DNA from 4 places in the Streptomyces sp. NPDC017940 genome. Region 2 is predicted to be linked to each of the others. Evidence: riboswitches for the same ligand, from Rfam matches in the RefSeq annotation. Region 2 holds a riboswitch; each other region holds the start of a gene.
The links. A riboswitch is a leader RNA that binds a small molecule or an ion and turns the genes downstream of it on or off. The one in region 2 is predicted to bind cobalamin.
Positions count from the first base shown of each region.

Region 1: it holds a riboswitch for cobalamin, as region 2 does, so the genes downstream of both, ACH4DX_RS00580 (ABC transporter substrate-binding protein) here and ACH4DX_RS20480 (energy-coupling factor ABC transporter permease) in region 2, are expected to answer to the same signal.
Region 3: it holds a riboswitch for cobalamin, as region 2 does, so the genes downstream of both, ACH4DX_RS03970 (ABC transporter substrate-binding protein) here and ACH4DX_RS20480 (energy-coupling factor ABC transporter permease) in region 2, are expected to answer to the same signal.
Region 4: it holds a riboswitch for cobalamin, as region 2 does, so the genes downstream of both, ACH4DX_RS05825 (cobalamin biosynthesis protein) here and ACH4DX_RS20480 (energy-coupling factor ABC transporter permease) in region 2, are expected to answer to the same signal.

Region 1 is NZ_JBIRHJ010000001.1:146,751-150,952, forward strand. It holds gene ACH4DX_RS00570 (amino acid permease) at 1-1,335, shown strand, start outside; gene ACH4DX_RS00575 (Mov34/MPN/PAD-1 family protein) at 1,425-1,847, shown strand; cobalamin riboswitch at 1,833-1,971, shown strand; gene ACH4DX_RS00580 (ABC transporter substrate-binding protein) at 2,015-3,013, shown strand; gene ACH4DX_RS00585 (FecCD family ABC transporter permease) at 3,262-4,202, shown strand, end outside.
Region 2 is NZ_JBIRHJ010000005.1:536,762-540,963, forward strand. It holds gene ACH4DX_RS20465 (energy-coupling factor ABC transporter ATP-binding protein) at 1-104, opposite strand, end outside; gene cbiQ (cobalt ECF transporter T component CbiQ) at 101-850, opposite strand; gene ACH4DX_RS20475 (energy-coupling factor ABC transporter substrate-binding protein) at 857-1,234, opposite strand; partial or broken gene ACH4DX_RS20480 (energy-coupling factor ABC transporter permease) at 1,396-2,064, opposite strand; cobalamin riboswitch at 2,094-2,275, opposite strand; gene ACH4DX_RS20485 (GntR family transcriptional regulator) at 2,434-3,108, opposite strand; partial or broken gene ACH4DX_RS20490 (aldehyde dehydrogenase family protein) at 3,304-3,699, opposite strand; gene ACH4DX_RS20495 (proline racemase family protein) at 3,708-4,202, opposite strand, start outside.
Region 3 is NZ_JBIRHJ010000001.1:950,858-955,059, reverse strand. It holds gene ACH4DX_RS03980 (ABC transporter ATP-binding protein) at 1-400, opposite strand, end outside; gene ACH4DX_RS03975 (FecCD family ABC transporter permease) at 481-1,539, opposite strand; gene ACH4DX_RS03970 (ABC transporter substrate-binding protein) at 1,547-2,572, opposite strand; cobalamin riboswitch at 2,730-2,915, opposite strand; gene ACH4DX_RS03965 (VOC family protein) at 2,929-3,384, opposite strand; gene ACH4DX_RS03960 (helix-turn-helix domain-containing protein) at 3,381-4,202, opposite strand, start outside.
Region 4 is NZ_JBIRHJ010000001.1:1,378,052-1,382,253, forward strand. It holds gene ACH4DX_RS05820 (cobyric acid synthase) at 1-1,457, opposite strand, end outside; gene ACH4DX_RS05825 (cobalamin biosynthesis protein) at 1,454-2,473, opposite strand; cobalamin riboswitch at 2,600-2,733, opposite strand; gene ACH4DX_RS05830 (hypothetical protein) at 3,029-3,265, opposite strand; gene ACH4DX_RS05835 (anion permease) at 3,278-4,202, opposite strand, start outside.

The DNA of each region.
Region 1 (4,202 bases), on a different contig from region 2:
GCGGGCAAGGCCATCCACAAGGCGGGCCCGAGCCTCATCCTCGCGTACGCGATCGCGGGTCTCGTCATCTTCTTCATCATGCGCGCGCTCGGCGAGCTCTTGATGTACCGCCCCGTCTCGGGTTCGTTCTCGGAGTACGCCCGCGAGTTCGTCGGCCCCTTCTTCGGGTTCGTGACCGGCTGGACGTACTGGCTCTTCTGGGTCGTCACCGGCATCACGGAAGTCACGGCGGCGGCCCAGTACATGCAGTACTGGACCCATGACTCCATTCCCCAATGGGGCTACGCCCTGATCTTCACCGTCATCCTGTACGGCGCCAACCTGATCTCCGTGAAGCTCTTCGGCGAGCTGGAGTTCTGGTTCTCCATGGTCAAGGTCACCGCCATCATCGGCATGATCCTGATCTGCGCCGGCATCCTCACCATCGGCTTCTCCGACGCCGGTGACACCGCCTCCGTCTCGCACCTGTGGGACAACGGCGGCTTCTTCCCCAACGGCATCGGCAACACGCTGATGACCCTCCAGATCGTGATGTTCGCCTTCCTCGCCGTGGAGCTGGTCGGCGTCACCGCGGGCGAGTCCAAGGACCCGAAGAAGACCCTGCCCAAGGCGATCAACACCGTGCCGTGGCGCATCGCCGTCTTCTACGTCGGCGCGCTCATCATGATCCTGTCGGTCGTGCCGTGGACGCACTTCCAGCCCGGCGTCTCCCCGTTCGTCGCCGCCTTCGAGAAGATGGGCCTCGGCGTCGGCGCCGCGATCGTGAACTTCGTGGTCCTGACCGCCGCGCTCTCCTCCTGCAACTCGGGCATGTACTCCACCGGCCGCATGCTGCGCGACCTCGCGCTCAACGGCCAGGGCCCGAAGTTCTTCACCAAGCTCACCAAGAACGGCCTGCCGCTCGTCGGCACCACCGCGTCCGCCGCGCTGATGCTCGTCGGCGTGTGGATCAACTACCAGTGGCCGGGCGAGGCGTTCAACTACGTCGTCTCCTTCGCCACCATCTCCGGCATGTGGGCCTGGATCATGATCCTGGTCTCCCAGATCAACTACCGCCGCAAGGCCGACCGCGGCGTCCTGCCGCAGTCCAGCTTCCGCGCGCCGGGCGCCCCGTACACCAGCTGGTTCGCGCTCGCCTTCATCGGCATGGTCATCGTGATGATGGGCGTCGACAAGGACGCCAGGATCTCGCTGTACTGCGCCCCGGTCTGGGCCGCGATCCTGGGCGTGTCCTACCTGGTCCTGAAGAGCCGCAACCCGGGGGCCGCGGCCTTCAAGAAGCGCGAGCACGGCGGTCCCGCCGCTGAGAGCGGCGCGAAGCCCAACAAGGACTGACCCCGCCGTCGCACTCCGTACGTCCAGCATGCGGGCGGCCCCGTACCACACTTCGGTACGGGGCCGCCCTGCTGCTTATCCTGGCCGACATGCTGACCATCACCCAGGCCCTCCACGACCAGATCGTCGCGCACGCGCGCGAGGACCACCCCGACGAGGCCTGCGGCGTCCTCGCGGGCCCCGCGGGCACCGACCGCCCCGAGCGGTTCGTCCCGATGCTGAACGCGGCCCGCTCGCCCACGTTCTACGAGTTCGACTCCGCCGATCTGCTCAAGCTGTACCGCGACCTCGACGACCGCGACGAGGACCCGGTGGTCATCTACCACTCGCACACCGCGACCGAGGCCTACCCCTCCCGCACCGACATCTCCTACGCCAACGAGCCCGGCGCGCACTACGTCCTGGTCTCCACCGCGGACACCGACGACGCGGGCCCCTTCCAGTTCCGCTCGTTCCGGATCGTCGAGGGGGAGGTCACCGAGGAGGAGGTCCGGGTCGTACCGGCATACTGAGCACGACCCTTGAGGCGGCAGGACCCAGGAAGCCGGTGCGAATCCGGCGCGGTCCCGCCACTGTGACCGGCCCGCGCCCGCGCGGACCGTGAGCCAGGAACTGACCTGCCGCCCTCTCCCACTTGACGCAGGGGACGCGGAAATCCCCTGGAGGAGGCCGCGCCGCCATGCTCTCGCGCCGTACCCGCCCGCTCACGCACGCCCTGACCGCCGCGGCGATGCTGATCCCCCTGGCCGCGTGCTCCTCGTCGGACTCCGGCCCCGACACCGAGGGGAAGGCCGGGGCGTCCGCCGCCGGATTCCCGTACACCGTCACCAACTGCGGCCAGAAGACCACGTACGCGGCTCCCCCGAAGCGCGCCGTCACCATGAACCAGCACGTGACGGAGATCCTCCTCGCGCTCGGCCTGAAGGACCGCATCGCCGGGACCGCCTACCTCGACGACAAGATCCTGCCCGAGTACGAGAAGGCCTACGAGTCCCGCCCGGTGCTCGCCAAGGAGTACCCCTCCTACGAGAAGCTGCTCGCCGCCAACCCCGACATGGTGTACGGCGGTTACGCCAGCGCCTTCACGGCGGGCGAGGGGCGCTCGCGCGAGGCCCTCGCCAAGTCCGGCATCAAGTCCCGCCTCAACATCGAGGGCTGCGCCGGGAAGTCCGTCACGATGGACGACCTCTACCGCGAGGTGCGCGAGGTCGGCGCCACCTTCGGCGTCCGCGACCGGGCCGAGAAGTGGATCCGTGCCGCCGAGGCAGAACTGGCCGCCACCGCGAAGGAGTCCGCCCGGTCCGCCGAGGACGGCAAGCCGCCCGCGGTCTTCGTGTACGACAGCGGCGACAAGACGGCGTTCACCGCGGGCGGGCGCGGCATCGGGAACGACATCATCGAGCGCGCGGGCGGCCGCAACGTCATGTCCGACCTCGACAAGCCCTTCGGCGACGCCTCCTGGGAGACCGTCGTGGACCGCCGCCCCGAGGTGATCGTCATCTACGACTACGGCGCCACGACCGTCGCCCAGAAGAAGAAGCGCCTCCTCGACGACCCTGCCCTCAAGGACGTCCCCGCCGTCAGGAACAAGCGGTTCGCGGTGCTGCCGCTGTCGGACGTGGTGCTCGGGGTGCGGGCACCCGGGGCGGTGCGGAAGCTGGCGGAGCAGCTGCGGTGAGGGGGCTTCGCTCCGCGGGCACCGCGAGGCCCGCGCCGGGGGCCGGTCAGGCCGTTCCGGGGACGGGTCAGCCCGTTGCGGGGACCGGTCAGGCCGTTCCGGGGACCGGGCAGACCGCCCGGCGTTCGAGGACGAAGCCCAAGGCCGAGCGACGGGCCGAGCGACGGGCCGACCGGCGGGCCGACCGGCGGGACGCCGCCCCGTCCGAGGGGAGGCCTCCCCGCACCGGACTGGCGTACGGCGCCGTCATGGCCGCCCTGGTCCTCGCCCTGGTGGCCGCAGGCCTCGCCGCGCTGATGTGGGGCTCGGTGAAGATCCCGCCCGCGGACGTCTTCCACATCCTCACGGGCCGGGCGGAGGACCCGTCCCCGTACCGCACGATCGTCCTCGACGTCCGCCTCCCACGGGTCCTGCTCGGCGCAGCCGTGGGCGCGGGCCTCGCCGTGGTCGGCACCACCCTCCAGGCTCTGGTCCGCAACCCCCTGGCGGACCCCTTCCTGCTCGGCATCTCCTCGGGCGCCTCGGCCGCGGCGGTCGCGGTGATCGTGCTCGGCGTGGGCGCGGGCCTGGCCACGACGGTGACGATCCCGGCGGCGTCCTTCGTGGGCGCCTTCCTCGCACTGCTCCTCGTGTACACCCTCGCCCGGGATCCCGGCGGCGGCTTCACCACGAACCGCCTGATCCTCGCGGGCGTCGCCGTCTCCTACGTCCTGGCCGCGCTGACCAGCCTGATCCTGGTGGTCTCCGCCCGCGCCGACCACCTCAAGGAGGTCCTGTACTGGACGCTCGGCGGCCTGGGCAGCGCCCGCTGGGACACGCTCGCGCTGCCGCTGGTCGTCCTCACGGTCGGTACGGGCCTCCTGCTCGCGCTCGCCAGGCCCCTCGACCTGCTCCTGGTCGGCGAGGAGGGCGCCACCGTCCTCGGTCTGAACACGGCCCGGTTCCGCGCGGGCGTCTTCGCCCTGGCCTCCCTGGTGACCGGGGTGCTCGTCGCGCAGAGCGGGGCCATCGGCTTCGTCGGCCTGATGGTGCCGCACGCGGCCCGCATGCTGGTGGGGGCCGCGCACCGGGCGCTGCTCCCGGTGGCCGCGCTGACGGGCGCGGTGTTCCTGGTCCTCGCCGACATCGCCGCGCGTACGGTCGCGGCACCGCAGGACATCCCGGTGGGCGTGCTCACTGCGCTCACCGG
Region 2 (4,202 bases):
AGACCGCTGAGCACCGTGGGCCCGTCCTCGTACGCGTAGGACGCGCCGCGCAGCGCGACCAGGGGCGGGGCAGCCCCGTGCGGAGCGGCGCCCGGCTCGCTCATGGCAGAAACCTTTCCAGTACGAGGGTGAGGGCCACCACGCCGGTGAGGAGCGCCGCGCTCGCCACCACGAAGCCCCGCGAGACGCGGACCTCGGGCACGAGCACGCGCAGCGTCCCGTCGTAGCCGCGTCCGGCGAGCCCGGCCTGGAGCCTGCTCGCCCGGTCGAAGGCGCGCACGAACGCGGTGGCGCCGAGACCGGCGAGGGAGCGCCAGGCCGCTGCCCGGGTGGTGTGGCCGAGCCGGGCGGCCTGGGCCTGCCGGACGCGGCTCATGGAGTCCAGGAGCATGAAGCTCATCCGGTACGTCACCAGGGCGACGTCCACCACCGGCGCCGGCACGCCCGCCCCGACCAGGCGGGGCAGCAGGTCCGACATCGGTGTGGTGAACGCGAAGAGCAGCACGCCGAGCGAGGCCGCCGACGTCCGCAGGAGCAGGCCGCCCGCCCGTGCGGGGCCGCCGTCGGCGAACGTGACGACCCCTCCGGGCCCGCCGATCTGCACGAGCAGGGTCAGGGCGCCGGTGACGCAGAACGCGAGCGGTACGCGGTAGGCGCGCCACAGTTGGCGGGCCCCCACGCCCGCCGGGCCGAGCAGCAGCGTGAGCGCGACGGCAAGCACGAGGGCGGCGCCCGGCCAGGGCGGCAGGGAGATGGCGAGGACCGTGAGGCCGAGGCCGAGGACGGCCTTGTCCACGGGGTGGCGGCGGCGCCAGCGACTGCTGTGCGCCGCCGCGTCGATGGGGAGCACTCCGGGTCAGACCCGCTCGGTCCGGGGACGGGCGTCCTCCGCTTCGGTGGCGCTCCCCGCGGGGGCGGCCTCCTGTGCCGGCGCGCGCTCGGCGCCCTGGCGGCGGCCCCTGCGCAGCCCGAAGTAGTACGCGAGCACACCCGCGCCGATGGCTGCCTGGAGGGCGAAGAGCGCGGACTCGACCTCGCCGGACGGCGGTTCGTACAGCGGTGTGAACCACGGCTCGTAGTCCGGCTCGATCTCGGTGATCGCCGTCTCCGCCTGGGCGTCGGCGCCCGCGAACGGCTCGTCCTTGTGGTCGCCGAGACCGAGGGCCAGGGGCAGCACCGCGAGGGCGACGACGATGACGACGAGCAGAATATTGATCTTCGTGTTCCGGTTCATCAGGCGCTCGCCCCCGTCTCGGACTTCGCCGAGATCTCCGGGTTCTCCGGGTTCACCGGATTCTCCGGGCTCTCGGACGTCATCGGCTTCTCCGGCTTCTCCGGCTTTTCCATCATCACCGGCTTCTCGGAGGTCCCGTACCGATCCGTACGCAACCCCTGCTGCTTGCTCTGCACGAGCACGCCGAGCCGCGTCAGGTCGCCCTTGCTGGACTGCACGAGCAGGCGCATCACCAGGACGGTGAGCAGGCCCTCGCTGACGGCGAGGGGAAGCTGTGTCACGGCGAAGATGCCGCCGAACTTGCCGAGGGCGCCGAGGAAGCCGCTGCCCGGGTCGGGGAAGGCCAGGGAGAGCTGGACACTGGTGACGCAGTACGTCGACAGGTCGGCGACGAACGCACCGGAGAACACGGCGACCATGAGCGGCACTTCGTACCGTTTGAGGAGTTTGTAGGCGGCGTATCCGGCCCAGGGCCCGACGATCGCCATCGAGAAGACGTTGGCGCCCAGGGTGGTGAGCCCGCCGTGGGCGAGCAGCAGGGCCTGGAAGAGCAGCGTGATGGTGCCGAGCAACGCCATGATCGGCGGCCGGAACAGGATGGCCCCGAGGCCCGTTCCCGTCGGATGCGAGCAACTGCCCGTCACGGACGGAATCTTCAGGGCGGACAGAACGAACGTGAAGGCACCGGAGGCCCCCAGGAGCAGTGTGCTCTCCGGGTGTTCCTTGACCTCACGGGTGAGCGAGCGGACTCCGTGGACGACGAACGGCGCGGACGCTACGCCCCAGGCGATCGCGTGCGCCGGTGGGAGGAAACCCTCGGCTATGTGCATGGCTCAGCAGACCCTCTCCAGCACCTCGTGGATGGACAACGCGCCTTGGCCGGTCTCCTGGCTGACGGGTCGTACCGACCGGCTCCGCCTTCCCGGGCGCGTGTGCGCCCAGTGGCTGCCGTGAGGCTGGAGCCGGACTTCCCGATCACAGTGGCGAGGGCCGCACCGGCATCACACCGATTTCCCGTTCACCAAGGCGTGGTGACATTAGTGCGCGACAGAGACGTCTGACAACTGCGAGCCGGTGGCAGTAGGGGTGCGCGCACGCGCGCGTCAGCTTCGCGTACGCCCCTGGTCACGCCGTGTCCGCCGGGTTCGGGGGATGCTGCGGACTCGGCGGGCTCGACGGGTGCGAGGGGCTCGGCGGGTTCAGCGGCGGACCGCGTCCTTGGCCCATAGGGAGCGCACATGTCCCAGGTGCCGCAGCATGCACTTCTCGGCCCGCTTGGCCTCGCCCGCGATCATCAGGTCGAGCAGTTCGATGTGCTCCTCGGCGGACGGGATCAGACGGTCGCCCTCGTCCAGGGCGGTCAGGCCGTACAGACGGGAGCGCTTGCGCAGATCACCGACGGTCTCCACGAGCCGGTCGTTGCCGCCGAGGGCGAGCAGCGAGAGGTGGAAGCGGCGGTCGGCCTCCAGATAGCCGATGAGGTCGTGCTCGCGGGCGGCCCGTACGATCTCCTCGGCGACCGGTCGCAGCGCCCTCAGGTCCTCGCGGGCGGCGCTGCGCGTGATCCTGCCGACCATCGGCACCTCGATGAGCATGCGGATCTCCGAGTACTGGTCGAGGTCGCGTTCGTCGACCTCGGTGACGCGGAAACCCTTGTTCCTGACGGGCTCGACCAAGCCCTCGCGGGCGAGGTCGAGCATGGCCTCGCGCACGGGCGTCGCGGAGATGCCGAAGTCCTCGGCGAGGCCGGGCGCGGAGTACACCTGCCCGGGCTGGAGTTCGCCGGAGATCAGCGCGGCGCGCAGGGCGTGTGCCACCTGGTCGCGCAGGCGCTCCCGGGTGGTGATGAGGTTGCGCTGCTTGAGGTGCCCCATGCCCGTGGTGTTCCCTTCGTGCCCCGCGTCCCCGTGGCCGAGGGGATCACCAGCGTACAATGTCACGTTGCCTTACCGGGCTCCTGTGTCAGGTCCGCCTCGCGTGCCGGGCCCAGGGTGTAGGTGCGCTCGGAGGTAGAGAACTCCAGGGCGGCGCGGCCCTGTTCGCGGGGGCCGTGTCCTGACTCCTTAGTGGGGGGTGACGAGCCCGGCGACCCCGTGCGGGCGGCGTCGGGTGAGCAGCGGCCCGGTCCCGGCGGCCGGGTCGTGGACGGTACCGGTCGGCTCGTAGGGCGCCTGGGCGTAGTACCGCCGGATCGCGGCGGTACGGGCGACCTCGGCGCGGGCCTCGGTGACGGGCTTGCCCACTTCGCGCACGGCGAGGTCGGCGAGTTCACCGGCGGCCGCCTCGACGGCGGCGGCGACAGCGGTGAGCGCGGCGGAGCGGGCCGCGGCACCCTCGCGGTGCCGGCCGGGCTGTGCGTCGCGGGCGCGCTCGACGGTGTCGACGGCGGCGAACGCCCCCGGGGCGGGGGTCTGGACGAGAAGGTCTTCGGGGTCGGCCGGGTTGCGTGATTCCACCAGGGCCACGGTCGCGGTCACAGGAGGAAACCTCCGGGGAAGGGGTCGTCGGGGTCGAGGAAGTACTGGGCGGTGCCGGTGATCCAGGCGCGGCCCGTGATGCGCGGTACGACGGCCGGCACCCCGGCGACCTCGGTCGTCCCGGTGAGGCGGCCGGTGAACCGGGTGCCGATGAAGGACTCGTTGACGAAGTCCTGGTTCAGGGGCAGCTCGCCGCGGGCGTGCAGCTGCGCCATCCGCGCGGAGGTGCCGGTGCCGCACGGGGACCTGTCGAACCAGCCGGGGTGGATCGCCATGGCGTGCCGGGAGTGCCGGGCGTCGGAGCCGGGGGCGGCCAGATAGACGTGCTTGAGCCCGGCGATGTCGGGCCGCTCGGGGTGGACGGGGCGTCCGGGGGACGCGTTGACCGCCTCCATGAGGGAGAGTCCGGCCGCGAGCAGCTCGTTCTTGCGGGCGCGGTCGAACGGCAGGCCCAGCGCGTCGAGGTGCACGAACGCGTAGAAGTTCCCGCC
Region 3 (4,202 bases), on a different contig from region 2:
GGTCCGCCCGCTCGGTCAGGGAGGTGCGGGCGAGGGCGTCCTCGACCGCCCGGTCGTCCTCGGGGGTGCCGCCCGACCACGGCCTGCGGTGCGGGATCCGGCCGAGCGCCACCACGTCCCGTACGGTCAGCTCGACCTGTGTCGTGGCGTGCTGGTCGACCACCGCGAGGCGGCGGGCCGTCGTCCTGCGGCCGAGGCGCGGCAGCGGTACGCCGTCCAGCGTGACCACGCCCGTCGCGGGCGCGAGGACCCCCGAGAGCAGGCGCAGCAGCGTGGACTTGCCGGAACCGTTCGGGCCGAGGAGGCCCACCGTGCTGCCCGGCCGGGGCGCGAGGGTGATGCCGTCGACGATCAGACAGCCGCCCGCCCGGTGCGCGACCCGCTCCGCCGCGAGCCCCACCGGTGCGGCAACCTCCGCGGACGCGGAAGCCTCCGTGAGCGCAGCAACCCCCGTCCCCCCAACCCCCTCCCCGCACCCCGTCACGCGCCCCTCCTCGTCCGGTACAGCACGACCACGAACGCCGGTACGCCGATCAGTGATGTCACCACGCCCACCGGCACCTCCTGCGGGTCGAGGACCGTGCGGGCCAGGGTGTCCACCCAGATCAGGAAGATCGCGCCCGCGAGTGCCGTCACCGGCAGCAGCCGGGGGTGCCCCGCGCCCGCGACCGCCCGGGCCGCGTGCGGCAGGACCAGGCCCACGAAGCCGATCGCCCCGGCGCTGCTGACCAGGACCGCCGTCAGGAGTGCCGTCGTACAGAGCAGGACGACACGCACCCGGCCCACCCGTACGCCGAGGGTCGCCGCCGCGTCCTGGCCGAACGCGAAGGCGTCCAGGGTCCTCGCGTGCGGCAGGAGGACGGTGAGCGCGACGAGGAGGACCGCGGCGCACAGCCACACGTCCGTCCAGCCCGCTCCGCTGAGGGAGCCGAGGAGCCAGAACAGGACGCCGCGCGTCGTCTCCGCGTCGGCGGCCGTCAGGACGACGAAGGAGGTCAGGGAGGAGAAGAGCTGCATCGCCGCGACGCCGGACAGGACCACGCGGTCGATGGTGTCGCCCAGGGTGTGGCTGAGGAGGAGGACCAGGGCGAAGGAGAGTACGGCGCCGATGAAGGCGCCCGCGGACACCGTCAGGACTCCCCCGCCGACCCCGAGGACCACCACGGCCACGGCACCGGTGGACGCGCCGGAGGAGACACCGAGGACGAACGGGTCCGCGAGCGGGTTGCGGAGCAGCGCCTGGAGCACCGCCCCGCACACCGCGAGGCCCGCCCCGCACACCGCGGCGAGGACCGTGCGCGGCATCCGCAGGTTCCACACGATGCCGTCGCGGATCGGCGTCAGCTCCGGCTCGCCCCAGCCGAGGTGCGCCGCCACCGCCGACCACACGTCCGGTACGGAGATGTCGGCCGGGCCGATGGTGACGGCCGCCGCGAGGGAAAGGAACAGCGCCGCGAGCCCGGCGAGCCAGAGGAGGACCACCCGCGGCCCCGCGCCGCCCCGCGACCGGACACGCGGCGGCTCGGCGGAACGCCTCACCGCCCGCTCACTTCGCCAGGCCGAACCGGCGCAGTCCCGCCGCGACCTGTTCGATGCCGTCGACGGTGCGGATCGTCGGGTTGAGCGCCTGGCCGCTGAGCAGGACGTACCGCTTCTTCTTCACGGCCGTGAGGTTCTTCGTGGCCGGGTTGGACTCCAGGAACTCGATCTTCTGGCGGGCGCTCTCCGCGGACTGGGACCTGCGGGTGAGGTCGCCGACGACCAGGACGTCGGGGTCGCGGTCGGCGACGGTCTCCCAGTTGATCTGGGGCCACTCCTCGCGGGTGTCGGCGAAGGCGTTCTTCGCGCCGAGCTCGCGGGTGATGATGCCGGGCGCGCCGCAGCAGCCCGCGATGTAGGGGGCCTCGGAGTTGGCGAACCAGTACATGAGGGTGGTGTCGGAGGCGTCAATGGACCTGCTCGCCCGCGCGGTGCGCGACTTCAGGTCCGCGATCAGCTTCTCGCCCCGCCCGCGTACGTCGAAGACCCGCGCGAGGTCGCGGATCTCGCCGTACACGGTGTCCATGGTGAGGGTCTTGGTACGGGTGCCGTCGTCGTCGCCCGCGTTGTCCTTGCCCGCGCAGTCGGTGGGCGAGACGTAGACGGGCACACCGAGGTCGGTGAACTTGGCGCGGTCGGCGACGCCGCCCTTGCCGACCGTGTAGAGGAACGACGCGCTGACGAAGTCGGGTTCCTCGTCGAGCACCTTCTCCAGCGACGGATAGCGGTCCGCGAGCCGCGGGACCTTGGCGTTGTCCTTCCGCAGGCCCTTCAGGACAGGGTCCGTCCAGGTGCCGGTGCCGGCCATGCGGTCGGCGAGGCCGAGGGAGAGCAGGATCTCGGTGGAGCCCTGGTCGAGGGAGACGGCGCGCCGGGGCGGCGCGGGCACCTCGGTCCTCTCGCCGCACGCGGTGAGGGTGAGCGGGTAGCCGGGCGGCGCCTTGTCCGACCGCTTCGCGGACGAGCCGCCGCCGCACGCGGTGAGCAGGACGAGTCCGGCGCTCAGCAGGGCGGCACCGGCACGTGTACGGATACGACGAGTACGTGGACGGGAACGCGTGCGGGTGCGAGTGCGCGTACGCGTACGGGTGCGGGTGCGGGTGCGAACTGTACGGCGGACGATCGTGGACACACGTCTTCCCGAGTCTCAGGGCTCATGCGCGGAGCCTGGTCTGCGAAACCCCGCCGCCCGTGCGGACGGCGGTGCCAGCAGGTCTTCGGACTCGGGTTCGTCCGGGCGGGGCCGCCTTCCCAGGGGTACGGGCCCCCAGTGGCCGCTGGCCTCGCCCGTCCCCCTCACCGCTGCGCGTCAGTTCCGGTCTCGCACCGGATTCCCCGACCCTGGTACGGGTACGACTGGCGTCCGCAAGCTATCACCCCGGGCGGACGTCATGGCTGGTCGGGGCGGGGCTCCCCGGCGTAGGTGCCGAAGGACCACTTGTTGCCCTCGGGGTCCGCGACGCTGAACTCACGGCTGCCGTACGGCCGTTCCTGGAGCTCGCGGACCACCTTCACCCCGGCTTCGGTGAGCCTGCGGTAGAGGTCGTCGACGTGGGCGGTGACGACGTACGCGCTGAACGTGCCCGGCGCCGTGCACCACTCGGCCGCCGCCGGATCGTAGCTGCCGAACATGACACCGCCGCCCTCGGGCCAGTCGAGCTGGGCGTGGGCGACGCGGCCCGCGTCCTCGAACACGGCGGTGCGCAGGAACCCGACCGTGCCGACGAGGAAGTCGATCAGGGCGGGGGCGTCATGGGCCTGGAAGGCCGGCCAGACGTCGGGGGCGCGACGGTTCGCCGTCTTGGATGTGCTGGGTGCGTTCTGGGTGCTTTCGTCGGTGTTCATGGGTCCAAGTCTTCGCCGCCGCCGTGCGCCCCGGCTTGGATATTCCGGCACTCCTCCGCCAGCCAAGCGGTGGGGCTCGCGTCTGTGTACTGGCGGAAGTCCCGTACCAGGTGGGAGTGGTCGTAGTACCCGCAGTCGGCGGCGATCCCGGCGAGGTCGGGGCGCGCGCCCGCGGCGACGGCGCGCACGGCGGCCGTCTTGGCGTGCTGGAAGCGCATCAGGCGGGCGGCCTGCTTGGGGGTGACGCCGGTCTCGGCGCGGAACAGCGCGGACAGGCGGCGCTCGCTGAGCGCGACGTGGGCGGACAGGCCGCGCAGGGTGCCCGCGCCCCGGTGCCTGGCGAGCCACGACCAGGCTTCGGTGATCTCGGGCCGTACCGCGCCGGTGCGCCCGGCGGCGGCCGTGCGGCGGGCCAGGTAGGCGTTCAGGAGGGCGAAGCGGCCCTCCCAGGAATCCAGTTCGCAGAGGCGTTCGCGGACGTCGGCGGCCATGCGGCCGAGGACGTCGGCGCCCTCGACGACCATCGGGCCCGCGAGTTCGGCTGCGGGCAGGCCGAGCAGGGCGCGGGCCGCGAGCGGGTGCACGGCCAGCTGGATGCCGGACTCGTGCTCGGGCTGGACGACGTAGGCGGGGCTCTGGTGCAGGCCGCCGACGACGATGTCGGTGCGCGCGGCGTCGGGTCCCGTCGCCTCGCCGGGGGTGCGGCCGGTGACGACGGGGCCGTCCAGGGAGAAGATCAGCGTCAGGTACGGGGACGGCAGACCGCGGTGGAGTGCGGTGCCGCCGCCCTGTCTGCGGTAGCCGACGGCTGACACGAC
Region 4 (4,202 bases), on a different contig from region 2:
TCGATCAGACGCAGCAGCGCCGCGGTGTCGGCGTGCTCCTCGACGAGGTCGCCGAGCAGGTCGAGCTGCTGCTCGCGCAGCGCCTCGAAGCAGGTGTCGGGGGCGGGCACGAAGCGGCGGCCCGCGGCGCGGGCGACCTCGGTGAGGAAGCGGCGCCGGAACGCGTCGCTCTCCAGCGAGCCGTGCCAGTGCGTGCCCCACACCGCGCCGACCCGGCACCCGTCGAGGAAGGGCTCACCGCCGAGGACGTCGGCGACGCCGTGGTGGATCTCGTACCCCTCGACGGGTGCGCCGAGCGCCTCACCGACGGGGCGCGCGAGGGTCTTCTCGCGTCGGAAGGTGACGCGTACGGGCAGCAGCCCGAGCCCCTCGACGGACCCGGCGCGCGATTCCACGTCGTCCTCGATGTGTTCGCCGAGGACCTGGAAGCCGCCGCAGATCCCGAGGACTGGGCGGCCCTCGGCGGCCCTGCGCGCGAGCGCGTCCGCGAGGCCGCGCTCGCGCAGCCACCGCAGGGCGCCCACGGTGCCGCGGGTCCCGGGCACGACGACGAGGTCGGCGTCGATCAGCTCATCGGCGCGGTCCACGAAGCGCACGACGACGCCCGGTTCGGCGGCGAGCGCGTCGACGTCGGTGAAGTTGGACATCAGCGGTACGGCGCACACCGCGACGCGCAGCACGTCCTCGCCGTGCGGCGGCGCCACGACGGACTCACGCACCGCCCCGCGCAGCGACACCCGCAGGCCGTCCTCCTCGTCGATGCCGAGCCCGTGCCGGAAGGGCAGCACCCCGAACGTGGGCCGCCCGGTCAGGCCCCGCAGCATGGCGAGGCCGGGTTCGAGCAGCGACACGTCACCGCGGAACTTGTTCACGAGGAAACCGGCGACGAGTTCCTGGTCGGCGGGCGCCAGCAGCGCCACGGTGCCGAAGAAGGACGCGAAGACGCCACCGCGGTCGATGTCGCCGACCACCACCACGGGGAAGCGCGCGGCGCGCGCGATGCCCATGTTCACGATGTCGGTGCGCCGCAGATTGATCTCGGCGGGACTGCCCGCGCCCTCACAGATCACGGCGTCATAGGTGCCCCGAAGCTGCTCCAGGCATCCCACGACGGTGTCGAGCAGGGCCTGTTGCCGCCCGCCGTGATAGCCGCGCGCGCTCATCTCGCCGACGGGCCTGCCCATGAGCACGACCTGGCTCGAACGGTCGCTGCCCGGCTTGAGCAGCACGGGGTTCATCAGCGCGGACGGCTCGACGCGCGCCGCCTGCGCCTGCATGGCCTGCGCCCGGCCGATCTCGGCGCCCTCGCGGGTGACGAAGGAGTTGAGCGACATGTTCTGCGCCTTGAACGGCGCGACGGAGATCCCCTCGCGCGTCAGCCACCGGCAGATGCCCGCGGTCACGACGCTCTTGCCCGCGTCGGATGTGGTCCCCGCGACGAGCAGCCCTCCACTCATGTACGACCTCCGCGGCCCGGCAGCGCTGTGGCAGTTCCCGGCGCCGGGTGCCGCCGGGCCACTCGTGTGCCCCGGGCGGCCGTGCGGGCGCCCCGGGCGAGGTCGGCGGCCGCGGCGACGCCGAGGGCGAGCAGGGAGACCCGCCGGGACAGGCGCACGGCCCGCTCGATGTCCGTCACGGCGACGGGACGCCCGCCGCCGTTCAGGACCGGCCGGTGCTCGACCCTTCCCGCGTACGAGAGCGTCCCCCCGAGCCGCACGCCGAGCGCCCCCGCGAAGGAGGCCTCGACGACACCGGCGTTGGGGCTCGGGTGGGCTGCGGCGTCGTCCCGCCAGGCGCGTGCCGCAGCGCCGGGGGAGCCGCCCGCGACCACCGCGAGCACACCGGTGAGCCGGGCGCCCGGCCAGCCGAGGACGTCGTCGAGGCGGGCGGAGGCCCAGCCGTAGCGGCGGTACCTGGGCGACTTGTGCCCGACCATGGCGTCGAGGGTGTTGACCGCGCGGAACCCGAGCAGCCCCGGCACGCCCGCGGCGGCGCCCCACACCAGCGCCCCCACCACGGCGTCCGAGGTGTTCTCGGCGACGGACTCCACGACGGCACGGGCGATCCCGTCCGCGTCCAGGGCCTCGGGGTCGCGCCCGCACAGGTGCGGCAGCCGCTCCCGCGCCACGTCGATGTCCCCGGCGGCCAGGGCGCCCGCGACGGCACGGGCCTCCCGGCCGAGCGAGGTCCCACCGACGACGGCCCAGGTCGCGGCGGCCGTCAGCCCGACGGATGCGGCACGGGAGCGGCGTACAGCGAAGGAAGCGAGCGCACCGGCGCCCGCCGCGCCCCCGGCGCACACCACCGTGTGCAGCGCGCCCCAGCCGCGGTGGTCGCGCCACAGCAGGCGTTCGACGGCCGCTGCCGCGCGCCCGAACGCGGCGACCGGGTGGCCGCGGCGCGGGTCGCCGAGCAACAGGTCACCGAGGAGGCCCGCGGCGGCGCCGTACGCGAAGTCGCGATCGGCCCGCACGGCTCAGGCCGCCGCTGCGTACGGCGGTACGGTCGACGACACCCGTCGGGGCAGGGGAGGGGGAACCGGCAACGGGCGGCCGCGCATGACGACATGTCCTCACTCAGGGTGTCCGCGCCCTGGTTCGACGAGACCGGCGGTGAGAGTTCCTGGCTCCCGGGGACCGTGTTCGGTCACCCGGTGACAGTGGCGGGACCGCGCCGGACTCGCACCGGCTTCCTCTCCTGCCGCCGTAAATTGGCTTCGGCAGTTCACCACGGCCCGCGACGCCCGTCAACTCGCTGTTGACCTGCGGTGGGAGAGTGTGCGGAGGTCCACACGAGGCCTGCGGGCCGGGGCCGGTTCGAGGCTAGGCACGCCGGGAGACCCTCCGTACGCTTGCCGGTGTCAGGCCTCCGTGAGGGCGGCTCGCGGGGGTGAGAGGGTATCGAGCTTGAGCGAGTCGCGATGCGACTCGGAACGCGGAAGAGCCACGAGGGCGGCCGTGATGGCCGCCCCCGTGGCGGGTGGAGCGAGTGTCCGGCAACCGGTGCGCGGGAGCAGGGTGTGCCGTTGTCAGACGACGATCAGATAGATCCCGTACGCCACCGCCGCGGCGCACAGTGCGAAGCACGCGTACGCCCCGACCTGCGCCGGGAGCGCGGCGGTGCCCGTGCCCGAGGTTCGGGCCTCGCGGGCCTGTTCCTGCTTGGAGAGGGCTACGACGCCGAGGGTGAACAGGCCCACGAGGGCGACGGTCACCAGGAGGCTGACTCCGAAGACGGAGGCGAGGGCTGCCCAGTCGATCTTCATGCTGCTTCTTCCTTAGACCGTGGCGGGCCGGGCGGGGTCCGCCATGGCCGTGGCGGACGCGGACGAGTGCGACACCGGGACGTCGGCCGAGAACGGCGCGGTGTCCTCGATCGCGAGGGGGGTGCCCGCCGGGGGCGGCGAGACGGCCGCGATGGCGGTGGTCACGACGCCCGCGGGCTCGGCGGGCGTGCCGATCTCGTCGGCTGTGACGTTCGTGTGGTCGACCGGCTGGCGGCGCGACAGGACCCAGATGACGGCGGAGCCGCCGACGAGCAGCGCGGCCGTGGCGGCGATGCCCCACGTGCCCTGCTTGGTGAGCAGCTCGGCGCCCGCGCCGACCAGACCGGCGGCCGGGAGCGTCAGACCCCACGCCACGAACATCCGCGTCGCGGTGGACCAGCGGACCACCCCGCCCTTGCGGCCGAGGCCCGCGCCCATCACGGCGCCGGAGCAGACCTGGGTGGTGGAGAGCGAGAAACCGATGTGCGAGGAGGCCAGGATGGCCGTCGCGGCGGACGTCTGCGCCGCGAAGCCCTGCTTCGGGGCCAGCTCGGTGAGGCCCTTGCCCATGGTGCGGATGATGCGCCAGCCGCCCAGGTAGGTGCCGAGCGCGATGGCGACACCGGCCGAGACGATGACCCACATGGGCGGGTTGGCGCCCGGGTTGAGCACACCGCCGGTGATCAGGGCCAGCGTGATGATGCCCATGGTCTTCTGCGCGTCGTTCGTGCCGTGGGCGAGCGAGACGAGGCCCGCGGAGGCGATCTGGCCCGCGCGGTAGCCCTTGGCGGTGGACTTCTCGTCGGTGCGGCTGCTGATGCGGTACGTCAGGCGGGTCGCGAGCGTCGCGGCGATGCCGGCGACGAGCGGGGCCGCGACGGCGGGCAGCAGCACCTTGGTGACGACCGTGCCGCCGTTGACCGACGACCAGCCCATG